One region of the Bradyrhizobium arachidis genome, then DNA from elsewhere that is predicted to be linked to it. Evidence: riboswitches for the same ligand, from Rfam matches in the RefSeq annotation. Region 1 holds a riboswitch; each other region holds the start of a gene.
The links. Region 1 has a riboswitch for cobalamin ahead of metE (5-methyltetrahydropteroyltriglutamate--homocysteine S-methyltransferase). Riboswitches for the same ligand answer to the same signal wherever they lie in the genome.
Positions count from the first base shown of each region.

Region 2: it holds a riboswitch for cobalamin, as region 1 does, so the genes downstream of both, WN72_RS17320 (DUF1636 family protein) here and metE (5-methyltetrahydropteroyltriglutamate--homocysteine S-methyltransferase) in region 1, are expected to answer to the same signal.
Region 3: it holds a riboswitch for cobalamin, as region 1 does, so the genes downstream of both, WN72_RS17385 (energy-coupling factor ABC transporter permease) here and metE (5-methyltetrahydropteroyltriglutamate--homocysteine S-methyltransferase) in region 1, are expected to answer to the same signal.
Region 4: it holds a riboswitch for cobalamin, as region 1 does, so the genes downstream of both, WN72_RS16405 (TonB-dependent receptor) here and metE (5-methyltetrahydropteroyltriglutamate--homocysteine S-methyltransferase) in region 1, are expected to answer to the same signal.

Region 1 covers NZ_CP030050.1:2,247,190-2,252,837, forward strand. The annotation lists gene WN72_RS10420 (nodulate formation efficiency C protein) at 166-948, opposite strand; cobalamin riboswitch at 1,879-2,080, shown strand; gene metE (5-methyltetrahydropteroyltriglutamate--homocysteine S-methyltransferase) at 2,183-4,528, shown strand.
Region 2 covers NZ_CP030050.1:3,748,564-3,754,211, reverse strand. The annotation lists gene cobN (cobaltochelatase subunit CobN) at 1-767, opposite strand, end outside; gene cobW (cobalamin biosynthesis protein CobW) at 767-1,801, opposite strand; gene WN72_RS17320 (DUF1636 family protein) at 1,798-2,172, opposite strand; cobalamin riboswitch at 2,269-2,489, opposite strand; gene cobO (cob(I)yrinic acid a,c-diamide adenosyltransferase) at 2,530-3,165, shown strand; gene WN72_RS17310 (cobyric acid synthase) at 3,171-4,619, shown strand; gene cobD (threonine-phosphate decarboxylase CobD) at 4,608-5,573, opposite strand; gene cbiB (adenosylcobinamide-phosphate synthase CbiB) at 5,585-5,648, opposite strand, start outside.
Region 3 covers NZ_CP030050.1:3,762,032-3,767,679, reverse strand. The annotation lists gene cobT (nicotinate-nucleotide--dimethylbenzimidazole phosphoribosyltransferase) at 1-854, opposite strand, end outside; gene cobF (precorrin-6A synthase (deacetylating)) at 865-1,614, opposite strand; gene WN72_RS17385 (energy-coupling factor ABC transporter permease) at 1,657-2,334, opposite strand; cobalamin riboswitch at 2,372-2,591, opposite strand; gene cobA (uroporphyrinogen-III C-methyltransferase) at 2,637-3,368, opposite strand; gene WN72_RS17375 (cobyrinic acid a,c-diamide synthase CobB) at 3,365-4,675, opposite strand; gene cobM (precorrin-4 C(11)-methyltransferase) at 4,675-5,457, opposite strand; gene WN72_RS17365 (cobalamin biosynthesis protein) at 5,454-5,648, opposite strand, start outside.
Region 4 covers NZ_CP030050.1:3,557,387-3,563,034, forward strand. The annotation lists gene WN72_RS16400 (amino acid ABC transporter ATP-binding protein) at 1-415, shown strand, start outside; gene WN72_RS16405 (TonB-dependent receptor) at 484-2,907, opposite strand; cobalamin riboswitch at 3,034-3,241, opposite strand; gene WN72_RS16410 (DUF2147 domain-containing protein) at 3,480-3,950, shown strand; gene WN72_RS16415 (oxidoreductase) at 4,139-4,969, shown strand; gene WN72_RS16420 (AraC family transcriptional regulator) at 4,978-5,648, shown strand, end outside.

The DNA.
Region 1 (5,648 bases):
ATGAACTAAAGGCTGCGGGGAAAGGCTCGCGACGGTTGCTAAGGCGTAAGCACCGACACTTTAGCGCTGATATGTCTTGCAGTTACTCTGAGGCGGTCGGCGGTAAAGGAGCTGCGGCGCGATCTTGCTCCGCGCGACCATTAAACCGAGGGCTTTCGCTCCTTCTTACTCTTCCCGTTCCTTGGGCTCCATCCGAGCGAACCAGGAGCCAGGAGGAAAGGCCGCGATACGCTTGGCAAAGGAGGATTGCGGCTCCCAATCTTGCCCTTCGCTCTTCTCGAAAGTGATGACCCCGTTATGGGTGTAAAAACGGGGCCCTGGGATATTACAGTTCACTAAAAGCAAAACGCGCCACAGATCACCTTTTTCGGTCGGCTTGTCCTTCTGCTTCGGCAAGTAGTCCACTCCAACAGGCTCAACGATAGTGCAGCGGCCCTGCCGCAGGAGATCGCCGAGCCGGCCCTGCGTGGTCGTCACGAAGTTGAAGTTGCTCGGATCATGCAGAAAGCGAAGATTTGCGTCCCTTTCGCCATCCTTGACTTCACTGGCGATCAACCCGAGCGCCAGGGCGTGCCAGCCCAATTCGATCGGCTTTGCATAGGTCGACGCAAGTTGAAACGTGCCGTCGAGCGCGATCCTCCAGGTGATAACGTACTGTTCGTCTAATACATCATCCGCGTGCCTGGTCCACGAAACGAAAACATAGTCGTTTCCGTCAAGTTCGGCGACGCCCCACATTCGAGGGACGAACCGTGCAACTTTCGAGACGTTGGAGATAATTTGTTCTATTGTCTCACCGTCTTGCGCTCGCCACGTTGACTTGAATCTTTCGATATGGGGGCTCTCGATAGCGCGAGCACGGTCGCCAGTCGCAGCCAGCCCGGCCAGACAGATCAGGGATCGACCGAGACAAAACAATAACGCGCGTCTTCCAGACACTTTTCTCATGACTGTTGGCCTATCTGGTTTCATCCACACGTCATTGCAGAGCGGGCAACTTCAGCCTGTTATGCGCGAGCGCAAGAAGTTAGCGGCGACGCGACGGGGGACCGATGGTGTCCCGTGCGAGCAGGCGCTCTATCACGCGCCGCTAACTTCGTTGCCGGCGACAGCCTCAAGTTGCTGTGCTAGACATGCCCAGCAGGAGGAGACTGGGCATGCCGAAGACTTGCATTCCTCGTGCCAGGTTAATAGACGGCAATTCGCACCGCTTCTATGTCCTCTTTGTCGGCTTTCCGACGTGCGGGCGTCTCGATGTTTCCGTTCAGCGCGGCTTATGCCACGCGCCGAATGTTCGGTGGGCGCAGCTGAACGCCTCGACCAAGTTCCTGATGAGAATTGGGAGCACGTTTGCCGCCACAGAACTGTTTGGCTCGCTATCGTTACCGGAGTGTCAGCTTTCGACCTCTGGCATGCCTCTGGGTACTCGCGGCCGAGAGGCCAGAGCGCGTTTGACGCTTCTTTCGCGACAACCGGCACTCGCGCCGAGCATTTGGAGTCTGGCTGGCACTGCAAATCAACGTGCCGGTCAGGTATGTTGCTGACTTTGCCACGTGTCTTAGGCCTATGCAGCACGGATCCAGCTGGTCGAGAGGGCAGCTGGATGGCGGACGCGCTCGAAGAACCTGCTGGGAAGCCTGGGACACGCATCAAATGCGTTCTGCTCTAGGCAGCAGTCCCGACCGCGGAAGCCGCTTTATCCCTTCCACCGAACTGGCGTGCGGCCAGAGGGCAGCTGCGATGGTCATCACAATATCGCTGACTGCAGAGCGCATCTACATCGACTCAGCGATAAGGATGCGCGGTCATTCGCGTAGCGGATGTCGCAGCACCAGCTTGCGACATAATCTGAGAGGTTGACGGAAGACTTGTCTTGCCGATAATCCAAGTCGTCGAGGTTCTCCGGTCCCACTTGATCCGGAGCTAAGAGGGAAGCCGGTGACAATGCCGGCGCTGCCCCCGCAACTGTGAGCGGCAAGCCGCTGTCCAACGATGTCACTGAAGCCTGCGCGGCTTCGGGAAGGCCGGACAGAAGCGATGACCTGCGAGCCAGGAGACCTGCCCCGACAATTATTCGTCCACGGGCGGGGTGTCCCGGTGGTGCGCCAAGCAGCCGTCGCACCGCGCGACTTCCCCTGCCTGCGTCCGCCACGGCCTTTGCCCCCAATATGGGGTTAACGCTATGTCTCTTCTCTCCCTTCCGGTTGCCACGCTTGGAACGCCACGCATCGGTCCAAGGCGCGAGCTCAAACTCGCTCTTGAAAGCTATTGGGCGGGAAAACGCAGCGAACTGCAGTTGCTCGAGGACGCAGCTGGCCTGCGTGCCGCAAACTGGGCTCGTCAGAAATCTATCGGCGTCACCGTCATTCCATCGAACGATTTCTCGCTGTATGATCAGGTGCTCGACACAAGTGTCATGGTTGGCGCCATCCCAGAGATCTACGCTTCGAACGCCGAATCCGTTTCGCTGAAGACGTACTTCGCCATGGCCCGGGGATCACAATGCGGCGATCAGGATGCGAGTTGCGGTCGCGGACCGCGCGGATTTGGCGCACCCGCTCAGGAGATGACCAAGTGGTTCGATACCAACTACCACTACATGGTCCCCGAGTTTCGCAGAGGGCAGACTTTCAGGCTATGCTCTCGCAAGCCGATCGAGGAGTATGAGGAAGCCAAGGCCCTTGGCTTTCAGACCCGTCCTGTCCTGATCGGGCCGGTCACATTCCTAAAGCTCGGCAAGAGTCTCGATCCTGCGTTCCAGCCACTCTCACTGCTGGATGAACTGATACCGATCTATATCGAGGTTCTGCAGGAATTGGCCAAACGTGGGGCAAATTGGGTTCAGTTCGACGAGCCCTGCCTGGTTCTTGATCTGGATGAGAGGGCGCGGCAATCTTTGCGACATGCCTATGATCGGCTCGCCAAGGAGGTGCCGGCCATCAAGATCTTAGTTGCCAGCTATTTCGGCGACCTCGGGGACAATCTGAACACCGCGTTGAGCCTGCCAGTTGCCGGACTACACCTCGACCTAGTTCGAGCGCCACAGTTGTTGGACCAGATCATCGCTGGCGGCCGAGGTGATCTCGTCATGTCGCTCGGTGTCGTCGACGGCCGGAATGTATGGCGGTCGAATTTGTCATCGCTGCGCCAGCGGCTCGAACCCGCGATTGCGAAGCTCGGCAAGGACCGTGTACAGATTGCCCCATCCTGCTCGCTGCTTCATGTACCGGTCGATGTTGAACTTGAAACCGGGCTCGCTTCCGACGTCAAGAGCTGGCTTGCTTTCGCGGTCCAGAAGATGCGGGAGCTTGCGATCCTGGCGCGGGCACTCGCAGGCGACCAGAATGTTGCGCCAGCTCTTGCCGAGTCGGAATGTGCCGCGACTGTTCGCCGGACTTCGCCGAAAATCCGTGATGCCAATGTCGCTGTCCGGATGAAAGCGATCGATCAGACCATGCGTCGACGCGGGAGCCCATTTGCCCGTCGTGCCGAGATCCAAAGCAATCGTTTCGGACTACCGGCTTTTCCTACCACGACCATCGGATCGTTTCCGCAGACCACAGAGGTCCGGAATGCCCGTGCGGCGCATGCGCGAGGCGCGATAAGTGACGAGCAATACGACAGGTTCCTCAAGGAGGAGACTGCGCGCGCCGTACGTTGGCAGGAGGACATCGGTCTCGACGTCCTCGTGCACGGCGAGTTCGAGCGCAATGACATGGTGCAGTACTTCGGCGAGCACCTCGCCGGCTTCGCATTTACCAGGAGCGGATGGGTGCAGTCGTACGGCTCGCGCTGCGTCAGGCCGCCGATCCTGTTTGGCGATGTGGTGCGGCCGAAGCCTATCACCGTGGACTGGTGGCGCTACGCGCAATCACTAACGAGGAAGCCGATGAAGGCTATGTTGACCGGACCGGTGACGATTTTGAACTGGTCCTTTGTCCGCGATGATATTCCCAATAGCGAGGTCTGTCGCCAGATTGCGCTCGCGATCCGAGACGAAGTCCGCGATCTCGAGAATGCTGGTGCGACAATGATCCAGATCGACGAAGCCGCACTGCGCGAAGGAATGCCGTTGCGTCGATCGGAGTGGACGGCCTATCTCGACTGGGCCGTGGATTGCTTCAGCATCTGCTCATCGGGCGTCGCCGATGAAACGCAAATTCATACACATATGTGCTACTCGGAGTTCAACGACATCATCGCTGCGATCGCTGCAATGGACGCAGATGTCATCTCGATCGAGACGTCGCGCTCGAAAATGGAACTACTCGACGCGTTCAGGAACTACGAATATCCAAATCAGATCGGACCGGGCGTGTACGACATCCACTCCCCACGCGTTCCCGAGGCGGGCGAAATGAAGGAACTGATGGTGTTGGCTCGGACCCGGCTGCAGGATTCGCAGCTCTGGGTCAATCCGGACTGCGGCCTGAAGACGCGCAAATGGGAGGAAGTGCGTCCGGCGCTAGCGAACATGGTCGCTGCCGCCCGCCAACTACGCGCTGCATCCGATCCGCGAGGCCATTGATCCGGGCTTGGGTCTCTTCTCGACAAAGCGGATCCTCTTGCGGTCATTTGCGCTGTCGATGATCGATGGAGCCTTGGGAATAAAAAAGGCCCGGCCTCGCTGAGCGGGCCGGGCGAAAGTCCGGGAGGAGCGACGCTGACGCATCGCGCGGACTTCCATCGGCGGAGAGAGGACAACCGCCGGTTCGATCACGGCAAGGACATTCGCCGAAAATCTGAGCTCAGTTGAAGCACAAGCTCAGCGTAGCTCAATTATGCCGTGGTATGCGACCGTTAGCCTGAGGTTTATAAAGTTACACCAAAGTTTGTCGATCAAGAGCACGTCGGCAACGATTACGACGGCGACGAGGACGGTGATGCCGGGCGGTCACAGCAGGGCACGAGCCGCAAACTCAGTGCGCTTCCTGTCTGAAAACCTTATGCTCGATCAGCGCGACGATACGAAAAACCCGGCTCCAAGGATCTTGCAAGCGTAGACAATGCCTGAGCGGTTGCTATTGATTTGATCCCTGCTTAAGGCAGTCCTTGGTCGACCGGTTCCAGCCGGTGGTCGGGTTTCGTCTTGGGTCTCTGTTTGAGAGTCTATGAGCGGACCACGCGGAGGATGTCACGAGCTTGAAGATGGCACTGGTGCCGACAGGGTGCTCCTCAGCCGTGAGCCTGGTCCTGCCCTCAGCACAGGGCCAGTTGAATGATGGCGATCTCCGATCCGGCACGGCTCGGCGCAGAGTTAGACCCGACGTCGTCCAGCGCCTTGCCGTTCGTGCTAAACGTACCCGGGCGAGCAGTACCTGGCAATTGACGTGCTGTGGGTCAAACCGGTCGCGGTCGGATCATTCAGAGCCTGCCAGGCTGGGAAAGATTGGGAGTGCTTCGCCCCACCCGCGCGGCGGTAATCGTCCGTCATTGTGCGGCGGCGGGCATGAGAGGCATCCGTTTCGCGCGATGTCACTGCGCAACTGCCAGACCTGCGACATCACATTGTGGAACGTGCCGGAACCAGAGCTCAGGAAGGCTCGGCCATGCCGTTGGCACCGGAAGCGATCATCGTGCGGAGAAAGCCATCTTGGCGGTGCGGCAGCCTACGTGCCCGCGAACACCCCCATTTTCATTCGACAGGA
Region 2 (5,648 bases), 1.5 Mb from region 1:
GGAGGGTTCTTCGCAAGATAGTCCCGCAGCCAGCCCGCAACGCCCGGGCCCTTTAGGGAGGTGACGAACACGCCATACGCCGCAAAACCCTTCTCGCGCAGCGCAGCGATCAGGGCATCGACCGGGCCGGTGTCAGCGGCAGTGAGATAAGAGCGATAGAAGGTCACCAGCGCGAGCGGCCTGCCTTCACCCGACGGCGGCGCGGCGATGACACCACGCGCGGGATCATAAAAGCCCATCTCGGGCACGGTCATCTCGCCGACGACCGGACCTGCATAGAGGCCCGAAGCCAGCGCAAGCTGAGCAATCGCGGCCTGAGCGGCAACGGGGCCACCGGTGTCGCAAAGCACCTTGAGCCGCCGCAGCGTCGAGACCGGCAGGGTCGAGTAAGCATCGAGCCGCGTGTCGTCGCGGCCGTCGGCCGGCAGCACGGCCAGCACGATGTTACGATCTTTGGCGAGCTGCTGGAGCGCCGCAAGGCCATAGGGCCAATAAGATTCTCCGCCGATCAGACGCACCAGGATGCCGCGCGCCTGCGACAGCGTGCGCTCGATATAGGTGTCGACCGAGAGCGGATGACGCAGCTCCGCGAGATTGGCGAGCCGCAGCGACGGCAGGCTGCTACGGCCGCGCCGCCAGCCCGCCGCGAATGCGGCAAGGTCGGAATCCGAGTACGAGAGCACCACGAGATCGGCCGGGTCCTGGCCGATGTCTCTTGGCGTCGCGGTCTCCTCGAGACCCCGGCTCTCGCGGAAGACGACGTGCATCAGACTCCCAATCCCGCCTTGATCGCGGCCTCATCGATATCGCCATGCTCGCCGATCACGACGAGCTTCGACTGCCTGAGACCCGCGCCCCAGGGCTTGTCGAACTGGTGGCGCACGCGCTCGCCGACGGCCTGAAGCAGCAGGCGCATCGGCTTGCCCGCGACCGCGATGTAGCCCTTGGCACGCAGCACGTTCTGCTCGCGCGCCAGCCTCTGCACCGACGCAACCAGCGTATCGACATCCGCAACCTCCGGAAGATCGATCACGACGGAGGCGAAATCATCGTGCTCGTGCTCCTCCTCGCCATCGTGATGCGACGGGCGCGCGGCAAGATCGTTCTCGGCGGCGGCGCCGAGCCCGAGAATGACGCGCGCGTCGATCGCACCGTCGGTGACGGGCAGCATCGGCACGCGGCGCGGCATCTCGGCGGCGATCGCGGCCTTGGCGGCTTCAATGCCGGCGCTGCCGGCGAGATCGGCCTTGGTCAGCAGCACGATATCTGCGCAGGCGATCTGGTCCTCGAACACCTCCGAGAGCGGCGTCTCGTGATCGAGATTTTCGTCCGCGGCGCGCTGCGCTTCGACAGCCGCCGGGTCCGGCGCGAAGCGACCGGCGGCAACCGCCTCGGCATCGGCGAGCGCGATCACGCCGTCGACGGTGATGCGCGAGCGGATCTCCGGCCAGTCGAATGCTTTCAGCAGCGGTTTTGGCAGCGCCAGGCCCGAGGTCTCGATCAGGATGTGATCGGGCCGCACCGGGCGCGCCAGCAACTGCTCCATGGTCGGAATGAAATCGTCGGCAACGGTGCAGCAGATGCAGCCATTGGCGAGCTCGACGATATTCTCCTCCGGGCAGTTGGCATCGGCGCAGGATTTCAGGATCTCGCCGTCGACGCCCTCGCTGCCGAACTCGTTGACCAGCACGGCGAGCTTCTTGCCATTGGCATTGCTGAGCAGATGCTGGATCAGCGTCGTCTTGCCGGAGCCGAGAAAGCCCGTGACCACCGTGACAGGGACTTTTGCGAGCGAGTTCATTCGGCGGCCTCCGGCAACACGGCAATGGGGGGAATGCGGGCAAGCGACTGCTTGCGGAAGATTTCGGGCCGGCTGCGCCACGGCACGAGGCCGTCGGGCGCGGCCGCATAGGCCGCGGCGCCCGCGACCACGTCCTGCGCGTTCGCATCCGACAGGCGGCCATAGACATAGGACCAGCGGCCGGGCGCGCTGAGCGCGACCGAGCAGCCCTGGCTGCATGCAGACAGGCATTCGACGGGAACCACGTTGACGCCCTCGGGCACGCCGGCCTCGAGGATCGCGCCATGCAGGCGCTTGCCGGGTGTGGTCTCGCCTTCGCCAAGCGTCTGGCCAGCGCGGCAGGTGATGCAGACGTGAAGTGTGACGGTCATCGCCTCTTCCAGAATAAACAGCGGGAGGCGAAGAGGCACACGGACCATTCTCGTGAAGGCCCGTTTCCCCGTCGCGGAACACCCCGTCCGCCGGTCCAAAACTCGTCCGCGCTGGCAGGTCTCCCGGCTTGCGGAGCAGGGTTTTGGCCCTTCGATCCCCGCCTTCCCGATCCCCTAGGGGATCAGTGGCTTCGGGCATCTCTCCGGTCACGGTCGCGGGGGCGGCTGCATTTTGGACCCAAATCTTGCCGATTCGGACCCTATCGCATTCCCTCTTCGCCTGTCATAGGACAGGAACCAGTGCCGGGCCACCATTTGCCCCCGGCCGCCTCTTGTCAAGCCGAAGGACCGGGACCGATGACGCCAGAACCGGATACCCAAACCACTGCGGAAACCGACGCCCGCCACGCCCAGAAAATGGCGAAGAAGAAGGCCGCCCGCGACAAGATCATGGCAACCAAGAGCGGCGAAAAGGGCCTGATCATCGTCCACACCGGCGCCGGCAAGGGCAAGTCGTCCTCGGCCTTCGGCATGATCGTCCGCTGCGTCGCCCATGGCTTCCCCTGCGCTGTCGTGCAGTTCATCAAGGGTGCCTGGGATACTGGCGAGCGGCGTCTGCTCACGGGCCATTTCGGCGAGCTCTGCCAGTTCCATGCCATGGGCGAAGGCTTCACCTGGGAAACGCAGGACCGCGCCCGCGACATTGCCGCCGCCCGCGCCGGCTGGGAGAAGGCCAAGGAGCTGATCCTCGATTCGAACCTGCGCATGGTCGTGCTCGACGAGATCAACATCGCGCTGCGCTACGACTATCTCGACATCGCCGAGGTCGTCGACTTCCTGACGACCTCGAAGCCGCCGATGACGCATGTCGTGCTCACCGGGCGCAACGCGAAGGACGAGCTGATCGAGATCGCCGATCTCGTCACCGAGATGACGCTGGTCAAGCATCCCTTCCGCTCCGGCATCAAGGCGCAAGCCGGCGTCGAGTTCTGAGCGCGATGGCACGCGCACTGATGATCCAGGGGGCCGGCTCGGACGTGGGCAAGTCGCTCATCGTGGCCGGCCTCGCGCGCGCCTTCACACGGCGGGCCTTGCGCGTACTTCCCTTCAAGCCGCAGAACATGTCGAACAATGCGGCCGTCACCGTCGATGGCGGCGAGATCGGGCGTGCGCAGGCGCTTCAAGCGCTCGCGGCGGGCGTCGAGCCGCACACCGACATGAACCCGGTGCTGCTGAAGCCCGAGACCGATGTCGGCGCGCAAATCGTCGTGCATGGAAAACGCATCGCCACCGCGCGGGCGCGCGAATACGCCGCGATGAAGCCCTCGCTGATGGGCGCGGTGCTGGAGAGCTTTGAGCGGTTGAAGGCGCGCGCTGATCTGGTGCTGGTCGAAGGCGCGGGCAGTCCGGCCGAGGTGAATCTGCGCAAGGCCGACATCGCCAATATGGGCTTTGCGCGCAAGGCCGACGTGCCGGTCGTGCTCGTTGGCGACATCGATCGCGGCGGCGTCATCGCCCAGCTCGTCGGCATCAGGACGGTGATCGACCCCGACGATGCCGCGATGATCCAGGGCTTTGTCATCAACAAGTTCCGCGGCGATCCCACGCTGTTTGACGACGGCTACAGGCTGATCGAAGAGAGGACCGCGTGGCGCGGCCTCGGCGTGCTGCCCTGGTTCGCCCGCGCGGGCGAACTGCCGGCCGAGGACGCGCTGGGCCTCAGTGATGCGCGCAAGCCCGGCCAATGCAAGATCGCGTGCCTCGCGCTGTCGCGCATCGCCAATTTCGACGATCTCGATCCACTCAAGCTCGAGCCAGGCGTCGATCTCCTGATGGTGCGCCCCGGCGAAGCGATCCCCGGCGACGTCAGACTGGTCATCATCCCCGGCTCAAAGTCCACCCGTGGCGATCTCGCGTTCCTGCGCGCGCAGGGCTGGGACATCGATCTGCTCGCGCATCACCGCCGTGGCGGCCACGTGCTCGGCCTATGCGGCGGCTATCAGATGCTCGGACGCAGCGTTGCCGACCCCGATGGCATTGAAGGCCCGGCAGGTGATACGCCGGGGCTCGGGCTTCTCGATGTTGAGACGGTGATGAGCCCGCAGAAGACGTTGACGCGCGTCGCAGCGGTGCACGCTGCGACGGATCAGCCGATCGAAGCCTACGAAATTCACATCGGCCGCACCGATGGGCCGGATCGCGTCCGCCCCTTCGCGAAGCTGAACGGCGAGCCGGAAGGCGCGATCTCCAGGGATGGCCGCGTGCAGGGCAGCTATCTGCACGGCCTGTTCACGTCGGATGATTTCCGCAAGGCGTTTTTGGCGAAGCTCGACATTCCCGCGGGCAACGAGCCCTATCATGCCCGGGTCGAAAGCGCGCTTGACGCCCTCGCCGATCACATCGAAAAACATCTCGATGTCGAGGGCCTGCTCGCGCTAGCGCGCTAGGACCTCGGCGAGGCGGGTCCACTCGGCCTCAACGCCGGGAAGCCCGAGCCGCAGCCATGTCGGCTCTTTCGCGAACACGCGCGACCAGATCTGGCGACGCGCAAGCTTCTCCTGCGCGGCGAGCGCGTCTGACGTCTCGTAGAGACGAAACAACGATGCACCGCCGATGAGCCGCCAGCCTTGTCCTTGCACCATCTCGTCGAGGCGAACACAGTCACGCCCAAGCCGCGCCGATGTCGCCTCCGCCCACGCATCGTCGCGCAATGCGCGGCCGCCAATCGCAATCGCTGCGCCAGAGATAGGCCAAGGGCCCGACATCGCCGCCAGCTTTGCAATGTCAGCGGCGTTGCCGATCGCGAAGCCGAGCCGCAGGCCGGCAAGGCCGTAGAACTTCCCGAAGGAACGCAGGATCAGCAGCCCAGGGCGATCCGCTTCCGGTGCCAGCGACAGATGCGGAACGGCGTCGACAAAGCTCTCATCCACGATGAGACGGCCGACGCGCGGCAGCAACGCCAGCAGATCCTTTGGTGCGAAGGTCCGGCCATCGGGATTGTTGGGATTGACCACGATGGCGAGGTCCGCGCCGGCCAGCGCATCGAGCTCGCCGACTTCATGGACGTCCCAACCCGCAGCCGACAGCACTCCCGCATATTCATTGTACGTAGGCGCGAGGATGCGGGCGCAGCCGGGCGCGCCAAGTTGCGGCAGCAGTTGGATGGCGGCTTGCGCTCCGCCCATCGCGACGAGCGGTGCACTCGTACGGTAGGCGTGCCGCGCCGCCTGATGCAATGCCTCGATCTCGGCCCGCGACGGCAGCGCGCTCCACGCGCGCGCGCTCACCTCGCCCACCGGATAAGGCAGCCGGTTGATCCCGGTCGACAGATCGATCCAGTCCTCCGCGCGGCCGCCAAACCGCTGCTGGGCCAGATCGAGATTTCCACCGTGCTCGCGCATGCTCTGTTCTTTCACGCGAAGGCGAGGATCGCAAGCAGACCGGCGAGGAGCAGCATGGCGCGGCGGTAGACATTC
Region 3 (5,648 bases), 1.5 Mb from region 1:
AACAGGAACGGCTGGCATGACGGGTTGAGCCGCGCTGCCGCAAGTGCGGCGACTGATACGATGAAGCCGTCGATCAATACGGGAATGCGGCGCTGCGCAGCCGCGATGATCGCGCCTGAGATCGCCGCGATCTCGAGGCCGCCGACGGCGCACAGGATTTTTTCGGGCGCTGCGCCCGCAACGCCATGGCGTGCGATCGCGGCGTCAATCACGCGCGCCTTGTGCGCGCGGCCGGCGGCATCGATACCGGTGCCGCTGCCCGCGATCTCGTCGGCGCCGACGCCGAGCAGGCTCGCGGCGATCGCCGCGGACGCAGTGGTGTTGCCGATGCCCATCTCGCCGAAGATCAGGAGATCGGGGTTGGTGGCCTCCGCGCGTGCCACCGCGCGCTGGCCGGTTTCGAATGCGAAGGCCAGCTCGGCAGGCATGAGCGCAGCCTCGGTGCTGAAATCGCGCGTGCCGCTGCGCGGCTTGTCGGTGACGACGCCCGCCATCTCCTCCTGCGCCAGCGTGCCCGCGTCGACCACTTCCAGGGTCGAACCCAGTTCACGCGCCAGCACCGAGATCGCCGCGCCGCCGGAGGCAAAATTCGCCATCATCGCGATGGTCACGGCTTGCGGATAGGCCGACACGCCCTGCGCGACGATGCCGTGATCGCCGGCAAAAACGATGACGGGCACGCGGGCGGCGCGCGGCTGCTCAGTCGCTTGCAGGCCCGCAAGCTCGATCGCGAGCTGCTCGAGCCGACCGAGCGCGCCGGTCGGTTTCGTCAGTTGCGCCTGACGCGCAATCGCCGCTTCGCGATGGGCCGCGGAGATCTCGGGGCACTTTTGGTAGACCCATTCGGGTAACATGCTGCCTCGCTTAACGCCCGCGCTTGAGAATGTAGCTGTCCATGATCCAGCCATGCCGCTCGCGCGCTTCCTGCCGCGCGGCGACGATGCGCGGACCAACCTCGGCCAGCGCGCCTGAGTGGATGATCTGATCTTGCATGCCGAGATAGGCGCCCCAATAGATGTGAAGCCCCGCCGGATCGAGCGACTGGAACGCGGTGCCGCCGTCGAGCATCACCACCACGGTATCGACGCCTTGTGGCCAGCCGCCTTCGCGCAGGCGGCGTCCCGTGGTCACAAGGAAAGGCTCGCCGATCTCGTTGAGCGGCAATGCATGCGCCGCGCACAGCGCCTGGATCGAGGTGATGCCCGGTACGACCTCGATCTTGGGCAAGGGCTTGAGCCGGCGCGCGATGCGCAGCGAGGAATCGTAGAGCGAGGGATCGCCCCAGATCAGCAGCGCAATCTTGCCCTCACCGCCAAGATGATCTGCGATCGTCTGCGACCACGTCGCGGCGACCGCATCATGCCAATCGTCCACGCCCTTGCGGTAATCGGCTTCATCCGCATCGCGCACGGGAAGATCGAACTCGGCAATGCGCGTCCTGTCGCTCGTGAGCACATCGGCGCAGATCGTGCGCCTGAGATCGGCGAGATCGGACTTTGCGGTGCCCTTGCGCGGGATCAGGATGAGATCGGCGGCGTTGATGGCAGTGATCGCAGCGCGCGTGAGCTGATCGGGATCGCCGCAACCGATGCCTATCAGGGAGAGCGTGAGCATCGCGAGCGCGAGGGGCGGCCATGACGGCCGCCCCTTGATCTCTTAGGCCGCGTTGTGCAGGCGCGGAGTGACGAGGCCGGGCGCGGTGACACCGCGCAGCGACTTCGCCAGCGCCAGCACGGCGAGATCGGCGAGCGGCTCGATCACGATGACGAGCGCATAGGAGGCCGCGAAGGTCGCGATGTTGGCGAGGTTGCTCATCGCAAAGCCGGAGCCATAGAGCGCCCAGAACGCCACCCAGGCGATCACGCCGGCCTGGTAGGTCGTCGAGAGCGCCAGCGCCTGGCGATACCTGAGGTCGACATAGGCGGTGTTGCGCGAGATGATCCGTGCGGCGATCGCCTGGATCCCGAACAGCGGCACCAGCAGCGTGGTGACGTTCATGCCGTATTGCGGCAGGTCGGCGGGCTCGAAGAACACGCCCTGGAGCAAGAGGCCGAACGCAAGGCCAAGAGCCGCCGGCGCCGCACCGAACAGCAGGAACAAGGTCGAGCCAAGGATGAAGTGCACCTCGGAGACGCCGACCGGGAAGTGCGGCAGGATCTCGAAGAAGGTGAAGACGAGCGCGGTGGTCGCGAGGGTGCGCACGGCGAGCGAGCCGATGCCCTGCTCGCGCACGGTCTCGACCGCGAGCTTCAAGGCAACGCCGCCTGCGGCGATGCCGGTTGCGTAACTCAATATAAGCTTGGCGCCCGTCACGACGCCGGGTTCGATATGCATGGTTCAGTTCCTTCCTGCCGTCACACCCGACGGCCTTGGCCTCAAAACATGCACGGCCGGTCTCCTGGCTCGCGGTTCACTGGGGTTCTCCGGCCTTCCCGGACCTTGCGGCCCAGTGGCTGATCGGAGCCCCTCACCGCTTACAGTCGCGGGGGCGGCTGGGGTTTTGCGCGCCGCAACTGGGTCCGCCCATCCCCATTCCCGATTATGCTCCGGCGCTTTGCGCCGCGTTGAGCACCATGCCTCTCCTGTGTGCCCCTTTCGCCAGCCGGGCGTCAAGGGCGGAAGGGCGGCCCGGGCCATCATGACGGATAATCCCCCGCCAGCGCGCCGAACAGGATGACGGCGGCGGTCGACGCCGCCCCGCCCCGCGCAAGCTGCTCGGCAAGCTCGGCAATCGTGGTGCGGACCAGCCGCTCGTCGGCGCGCCCGAGGGATTCGGCGAACAGCGCGGGGGTATGAGGGGCGAGGCCGTGCGCGATCAATTTTGCGGCAAGATCCGGAAAGGTGCGGCGGCCCATATAGACCACGGTCGTCGCTTCGGGGTCGGCCAGCGCCGCCCAGTTCAGGTTCTGCGGCAGCTCGCCGGTGACGTCGGCCCCGGTGACGAACTGCACCCGGCGCGAGGTATGGCGCCGGGTCAGGGGAATGCCGGCTTGCGCGGCGGCGACGCAGGCCGAGGTGACGCCGGGAACGATCTCATAACCGATGCCGGCTTCGCGCAGCGTCTCGAGCTCCTCCTCCAGCCGGCCGAAGATCCCGGCATCGCCGGACTTCAGCCGTACCACGCGCGCGCCGGTTGCGGCGTAGTCGACCAGCAAGCGGTTGACGTGGTGCTGCCTGGTCGAAGGCCGCCCTGCCCGCTTCCCCACCGCAACGAGATTGGCGCCCGGGCGGGCCAGATCCAGGATCGCGCCGGACGCAAGGTCGTCATAGAGCACGACGTCGGCCTCGCGCAGCCGCGCGGCGCCCTTCACGGTCAGGAGCTCGGGATCGCCCGGGCCGGCGGAGACGAAGGAGACAAAACCGCTCACCGGTCCTCCGCGATCAGATGAAAGAACGTGCCGGTCGCCTGTCCCCGCCGCGAGCCGGTCTCGGCAATGACTGCGCCGGTCGCATCATGCACGACCGCCAAAGGCGTGTCAGGCTGCGCAAGGATGGTCGAATAGTGGAATTCGTGGCCGCGGAGCCGGGCGCCCGCCTGATGCCCCGGCATCGGTGCTGCGAGCGCGGCGAGACGATAGCCGAGATGCATGCGGCGCTTGGCAAAGCTCGTCTCGAGGCCAAGCAGGCCCGTCATCTCGTGGCGGACGCCTTCGGCGTCGGTCAAAGCGGTGCCCAGCACCATATAGCCCCCGCATTCGCCGTGCACCGGCCGCGTCTCGGCGAAGGCGCGCAGGCCGCTGCGAAAGCGTGCATTGGCGGCGATCTTGCCGGCATGGAGCTCGGGATAGCCGCCGGGCAGCCAGCAGACGTCCGCACTGACATCGGGACCTTCATCGGCAAGCGGCGAAAATGTCGAGATCTCCGCGCCCGCCGCGCGCCAGGCTTCCAGCATGTGCGGATAGACGAACGAGAACGCCGCATCGCGCGCCAGTGCAATGCGCTGCCCGGGCGGCGTCACATTGAGGCCGTTCGACGCAGCTTGCGGCGACCAGCTCGCTGCCGCTCGCAGCACCGCATCGAGATCGACATGCTCGGCGACGAAGCGCGCGGCCTCGTCGATCAGCTTGCCGATCTCGGCCTGCTCCTCAGCCTGCACCAGGCCGAGATGCCGCTTCGGCAGCGAGATCTCGGCATGGCGCGGCAGCGCGCCGAATACGGCGATGTCCGCGTCGTTGAGCGCGCGCCGCACGAGGTCCTCGTGGCGCGGGCTGGCGACACGATTGAGCACGACACCGGCAAGGCGCACGCCGGCGCGGTAGTCGCGAAGACCGGCTGCGATCGCAGCCGCGGTCTGCGCCTGCCCGGAGGGATCGATCACCAGCACCACGGGCCAGCCCAGCATCTCCGCGATATCGGCAGTCGCGCCAGTGCCGGAGACCCCGCGCGCGGCGACGCCGTCGAACAGGCCCATCGAGCCCTCCGCGAGCACGACATCCGCGTCCGCGCCGCGGCTGACGAGATGGGCGATCGCCGCGCGGTCCATCGCCCAGCTGTCGACATTGACCGAGGCGCGACCCGTCGCGGCGGCATGAAAGGCGGGATCGATGTAGTCGGGCCCGCTCTTGAAGCACTGCACGTTCAATCCGCGCTGGCGCCAGGCGCGCGCGAGCGCCAGCGTCAGCGTGGTCTTGCCGACACCGGAGGCCGGCGCAGAGATGACGAGGCCTGCGGCCATCACGACGCCTCCGGAAAGCGCGGCTCGGCGCCGACGGGACGATAGCGGCGATCGTAATCGACGGCGTAAAGACGGCTCTCGTCGAAATCCGCAGCGCCGAGCGTCTTGCCGACGAGGATCAGCGCCGTGCGCTCCATCTCGCCACCGACGGCGGCATCGAGGGTTGCGAGCGTCGCACGCACGATGCGTTGATCCGGCCAGCTTGCGCGCCAGACGATCGCGACCGGGCAATCTCCGCCGTAGTGCGGCGAGAGCTCGGCGACGACCTTGTCGAGCAGATGGATCGACAGATGGATCGCAAGCACAGCACCGGTCGCCGCGAATGCGGCAAGGTTCTCGCCTTCGGGCATCGCGCTGGCGCGGCCCGGCGTGCGCGTCAGCACCACGCTCTGCGCAAGGCCGGGCAGCGTCAGCTCGGCTTCCAGCGCGGCGGCGGCGGCCGAGAACGACGGCACACCCGGCGTGACCGTGTAGGGAATGCCGAGTGTGCGCAGGCGGCGGAGCTGCTCGCCCATCGCCGACCAGATCGACAGATCGCCGGAATGCAGCCGTGCGACGTCCTTGCCCTCGGCATCCGCGGCGGCGATCTCCGCGATGATCTCGTCGAGCGACAGTGGCGCGGTGTTGACGATGCGTGCACCGGACGGGCAATGCGCCAAAACGCCTTCCGGCACCAGCGAGCCGGCATAGAGGCAGACCGGACAGGCCGCGATCAAATCGCGGCCGCGCAACGTCAGCAAGTCAGGCGCCCCGGGCCCTGCGCCGATGAAATGCACGGTCATGCGCCATCTCCTTCGGCGATCGCGGCCGTCGCAGTGCGATCCTGCGAGACCACGCGCGTCGCAATCAGACGCGCGCGAGGGCCCGCGGCCGCAAGCGCTGCCGCCTCGGCGACCGAGCCGGTTCCGAATTTTTCCGCGACGAGTTTTGACTGCGTCGGCGTGTCGACATTCGCGAGCACATCCGACGGAAC
Region 4 (5,648 bases), 1.3 Mb from region 1:
GGTGCGCGGCCTGTCCCGCGCGGAAGCGCAGGAGCGTGCGCTCGGCTTCCTGCGCAAGGTGCGCATCCACGACCAGGCGCACAAATATCCGGGGCAGCTGTCCGGCGGCCAGCAGCAGCGCGTCGCCATCGCGCGTGCGCTGTGCATGCAGCCGAAGATCATGCTGTTCGACGAGCCGACCTCCGCGCTCGACCCGGAGATGGTCAAGGAGGTGCTGGAGACCATGGTGGAGCTCGCGCGCGACGGCATGACCATGGTCTGCGTCACCCACGAGATGGGCTTTGCCCGCGAGGTCGCCGACCGCGTGGTGTTCATGGATCGCGGCTCCATCGTCGAGGAGGCCGATCCGGAAACCTTCTTCCGTGCGCCGGAGACGGAGCGGGCGAGGGCGTTCCTCGGCCAGATTATTCATTAGGAATGGGTTGGCGCTGCGGTGGCAATGAGATCCTGATGGTTCTCATCCACGATGTTGCCTCAGCTTCCTCACCATCGAAACGAAGCCGCCACCTCATAGCTGCGCGGCGCGCCGAGGACGATCTGGTCGGTGTAACCCGGGTCGCCCCAGGCCGCGTAGAGCTTGTTCGTCAAATTCCTGACCCGGAATGAAATCCGCGTCCGGTCCACCCCCGGGAAGTATGTTTTCGGGATGTCGACGAACGCGAACGCATCGAACGTGGTGTAGGCATTCATGACGAGCAGATTGTCCTGGAAGTTGAAGCGGTCGCCGACGTGACGCATCAGGCCCCCGATCTCGACCGGCAGCGTCGTGTCGAACCGGTACGAGGCGCCGGCATTGGCGATGAAGTTCGGCACGTTGGGCGGCGTCTTGCCTGAATAGGACTGGAATACGCCATTGCCATCGACATAATTGAAATCGATGAAGCGCGACTGCACGAAGGCGACGTTGCCCCACAGTTTCAGGCCGGCGATCGGGTTGATCGCCGCCGCAATCTCGATGCCCTTGGATTCGATCTTGCCGGCGATGTTGAAGACGATGCCGCTCTCCGGGACGTAGACGTTCTTGCGCTGGATGTCGAAGGCCGAGAACGTGGCCTCGGCCCGCTTGTCGGCCGATAGCACCTTGACGCCGGTCTCGTAGGTGCGCGACGTCGTCAGCAGGAGCGGCACGGACGGTGCGAGGATGAAGATGTTGGCCACCGTCGGGTCTGCCGCGGTCGCGTATTGGCTGTACAGCATCACGCCCGGGGTGATGTCCCAGGTGTAGCCGACGCGGCCGGTGACGGGATTGAACGTCGTCGAGAAGGGATACCCCTTCGCGGACTCCAGCGTGCCGTCGGGGAAGAAGCGGGTCCGGTCCAGCTTGATGTCCTCGAACCGGATGCCGCCGATCAACGCGAAGGTCGAGGTCAGCTTGAGCCGGTCCTCGAACGACAACGAGGCGGTGTTGACGCGGGTGTAGATCTTCTCGTCGCTGCGAGGGCCGTAGAGCCCGCGGTCGGGATTGAGCAGGTCGACGTAGTCGTTGAAGAACAGCGTGTCCTGCGAGACGTTGAACTGGTTGTTGCTCGCCGCCACGGTCGCGACGAAGCGGTTGTCCATTCCGCCAATGCTGGAATTGACGGTGAGGTCGGTGATGTTGCCGTAGAGCCGCTGCGCGTGATCCAGCGCCAGGCGCTCGCGATAGATGCTCTGCGCGCCGGCGAAGTTGCCGACAGTCTGGTCGAACGACGAGATCTCGTTGTTGAACCAGTGCCGGTGCGCGTCATAGCCGTAGACTTGGCTGCGCAGCGAGATGCTGTTGGTGATGTCCCATTGGAAGCCGCTGCGCAGCCAGAGCTCACTGGCGCCGCTGTGATTGTCGAGCACGTTGTAACTCGTGGTCAGCGTACGCGCGTCGATCGTCGGCGGGACTGGCGTGCCGCCGCCGAGGTAATAGTTGCTCCAGACCCCCGAGACGATGCCATTCGTCGGCACGATGCCCGGCCCGTTCGCCGGTACGATCGGCGTGCCCCAGTAGAAGCGGTCCTTGTCCTGCCTGTATTCGGCTGCGCCCCAGACCTTCAGGCTATCGTTGACGCGATAGTTCAGCTGGCCCGAGACATTGCTGAGCCTGGAGTAGCTGTCCTCGATGAAGCTCTTGTCGTTGAAATGGCTGATGTCGAAGCGGTAGTCGAGGCCATCGATCAGCGTAGAGCCGCCCGAACCATAACCGGCGCGATAGCCGTTGAAGGAATCGTAGGAGGTGAAGGCTTCGTTGACGATCGGACCGGTATGCGGCGCTTTGGTCACGTAGTTGACGGCGCCGCCGGTTGCGCCAAGACCTGCCACCAGCGAGTCCGGTCCCTTGATGATCTCGACCTGTTGCAGGCCCGCGACATCCATGGGACGGCCGGTCATGGTCGACGGCCCGATCGGAATGCCGTTGTAGAGGGTGTTGAGCTGATCGCCGGAAAAGCCGCGCATCGAGAAGATCGCGGGTGCCCCGGGCGCATCGCCGCCAGTCACGCCGACTGCCGCCTTTGCGACGTCGGTGGTGGTCCGGATGCCCAGGTCCTGCATGGTCTGCTGGCTGATGACCTCGACGGTCGCCGGCGTCTCCCGGGCCGAAATGCCGAGGCGAGAGGAGACCCCGGCGACGGCGGCGGTGTTCAACGGTGTCGTGTCGCCGGCGGGCGGGTTGGTGGGCCTTGCAGCGATCGGTGCTGTCGGTCTTCGCCCCGTGGCCCGGCGGGCGGTCCGAGGCTTTTGGTTGCCCGGGCTGATTGCAGGCGCCGTCCTCGGTGTGGACGGGGAGACAGTCACTGGACCGATCTCCACGGGCGGCTTGTCACGGTCCACGCTCTGCGCGATCGCAGCCGCCGACAGCGACACGGAAGAGAGCAGGGAGATCAGGAAAACACGTGAATAGCCTGGCGCAACGCCGGCACGAGAATGAAGAGTTTGCACGACAACGCTCTGCGGCGACGCAAATAAACTGTCACCGCGGTTGCCTTAGTCATCTACCTTCGCCCCAGGCGGCAGATGCAGCGGCTACTTGTCCGACATCGGGGCACCCCGCCCAATGCGTTCGCGCGTGACTCATGGCTGGCAGCAGGTTTCCTGGCTCGCGGGTCATCGCCTTCGACCGCCTTCCCAGAGGCCCGAACGGGGCTCCAGTGGTTCGTTTGGTCGTCGGCTATCCGCCTACAGTTGCGGGGGCAGCCGCGGAATTGTCCGTCGAGACGGACGCACCGCATTCCCTTGAATAGTCCTTGCGGACACTACCGATCATGAAACTGGCAGCTGGCGATGAAGCCGTCAATATCCGAAGGGGACCCGTCGATTGGCCCGACCTTCGATAATGGCCATGTGTGGCTGTTTTGCCCGACCATCCAAATCCGCGCCGGCATCGATTGGCGCACCGCGCAATTCCGCTGGCGCCTTCTGCCGCTGCAAACGCTGTTCCCGAAATCTAGAGACATTTGCGAGACCTGCGAGCGCCTCGATCGCTCGCCCAACCGCAAACCAAGGAACGCACCATGCAAACGTCGCTTCACTCCCGTCGATCCGCCATCTTCCTGCTGATGGCAGCCGTGAACATCGGACAGATTTCGATGGCGCACGGCGAGGTGCCAGTCCCCGATGCGATCGTCGGGACATGGGAGGCGGACGACGGCACGGTGAAGCTCGACATGTTCAGGAGCGGAACGGAATTCCAGGCGCGCATGCTCTACGGCAACGAGATCGTGGAGGCGGACAACGTGACCTTCAAGAAGGACGCCAAGAACCCCGATCCCGCGCTGCGTGCGCGGTCGCTGAAGAACATTGTCTTCATCGCCGGCTTGCGCTGGGAGGATGGCGAGTGGGGCGGCGGCACGATCTATGACGCCTCGTCCGGCCGCACCTACAACTGCAAGGCCACCGTCAAGGACGGCAAGATGCACCTCCGAGGCTATCTCGGGCTGCCGGCGATGGGACAAACCCGCACATTCCACCGCGCTCGCGGGTGAACGGATTTCCGCCAGCCCCGAACTGTCTTGCCAAAGCGCGGTCGCGGGTACCGCGCTTTTTCTTGGGAATACGGCGGCTCAAATCGGTCGTCAGGATTGGCGTGTTGTGCAAGTCTGTTGGCGTGCTTGGTCAGTCAATTCCTGCCACGGAGGCCGCAGGATAAGGGCAGGAACGAAGAGAGGTTGAAATGTTCGACAAGTCGAAGAGAACGGCGCTCGTCACCGGAGCGTCCTCCGGCATGGGCAAGGAAATCGCAAGGCGTCTTATCAAGGACGGATTCCAGGTCTTCGTCGCCGCGCGGCACGTCGACAAGATGGATGATCTCGTCAAGCTCGGGGCGAGGTCCCTGAGAATGGACATTTCGAGCGAGTCCGACATCCAGGCGACGGTCGATGCCATCCTGCGCGAGGTGGATGGCGTCGATGTGCTCGTCAACAACGCCGGCTTCGGCCTCTACGGTCCCGTCGAGGACGTCGGCATCGACGAAGCGCGTTACCAGTTCGAGGTGAACCTGTTCGGCGCCGCTCGCCTGACGCAGCTTCTCTTGCCGAAGATGCGCGAAAAGCGCGCAGGCACGATCGTCAACATCACCTCGATGGGCGGCAAGATCTACACCCTCCTGGGTGCCTGGTACCATGCGACCAAGCATGCGCTGGAAGGCTGGTCCGATTGCTTGCGACTTGAACTGGCTCCGTTCGGCATCAAGGTCGTCGTCGTCGAGCCCGGCCTGATCGAGACGGGGTTTGGCGATGTGGTTGCCAATGGCCTGCTCAAACGATCGGGTGGAGGTCCTTACGCCAAGCTGACGCAGGCCGTCGCGAAATCGACCCGTGCGGCTTATGGACAGGGACGCGGCACCAATCCGAGCGTCATTGCCGGCGTCGTGTCGAGGGCCGTGAGGGAGCAGAAGCCGCGCACCCGCTACGTTGCGGGTAAATATGCCTTGCCCATGATCAAGATTCGCGAATGGTTCGGCGACCGCCTGTTCGACCGCGTGATCATGAGCCAGATGCGCTAGGATTGTTCATGAGTGGTACAGCGGCAGACAGATGCAAGGTCCCCCGAGCCTTTTGGCAGGCCGTTGAACATATCGGCGTGCCGCCGGCCGTGCTGTTGCGGCAGGCGAAACTGCCGGCGACCTTGCACCTGAACGAGCAGGGGCAGGTCACCACAGTGCAATATTTTGCGCTCTGGAGAGCGCTGGAGGAGCTGAAGCCGGAGCCGGGGCTCGGCTTGATGCTGGTCCAGAGCGTCGAGACGGCGGTGCATCCGCCGTCGAGCCTCGCTGCGTTCTATGCGAGGGATTATCGCGACGGATTGCTCCGCATTGCGCGCTTCAAGCGGCTGTGCTCGCCCGAGCAGCTGCAGGTCAGGGAAGGCGAGGACGAGTGCGTTGTCGCGGCGGAGTGGCCGTATGCAACTGATCCGGAGCCCGCGATTTCGACCGACGTGACCTTTGCCTCGCTGGTCGAGCTCGGACGTCGTGGGACCGGACAGCACCTGACGCCGAAGCGGGTGGAGCTGGTTCGTCCTCGTCCCAAGAGCGACGTCCACCAGAAATATTTCGAATGCCAGATCCGCTATGGCGCGGCACGAAACCTGCTGGTCCTGAAATCCGCAGACCTCGATCGTCCGTTTCCCGGGCACAACAAGGAACTCCTCGAAATCCTGACGCCGGCATTGGCGTCCGCCCTGGG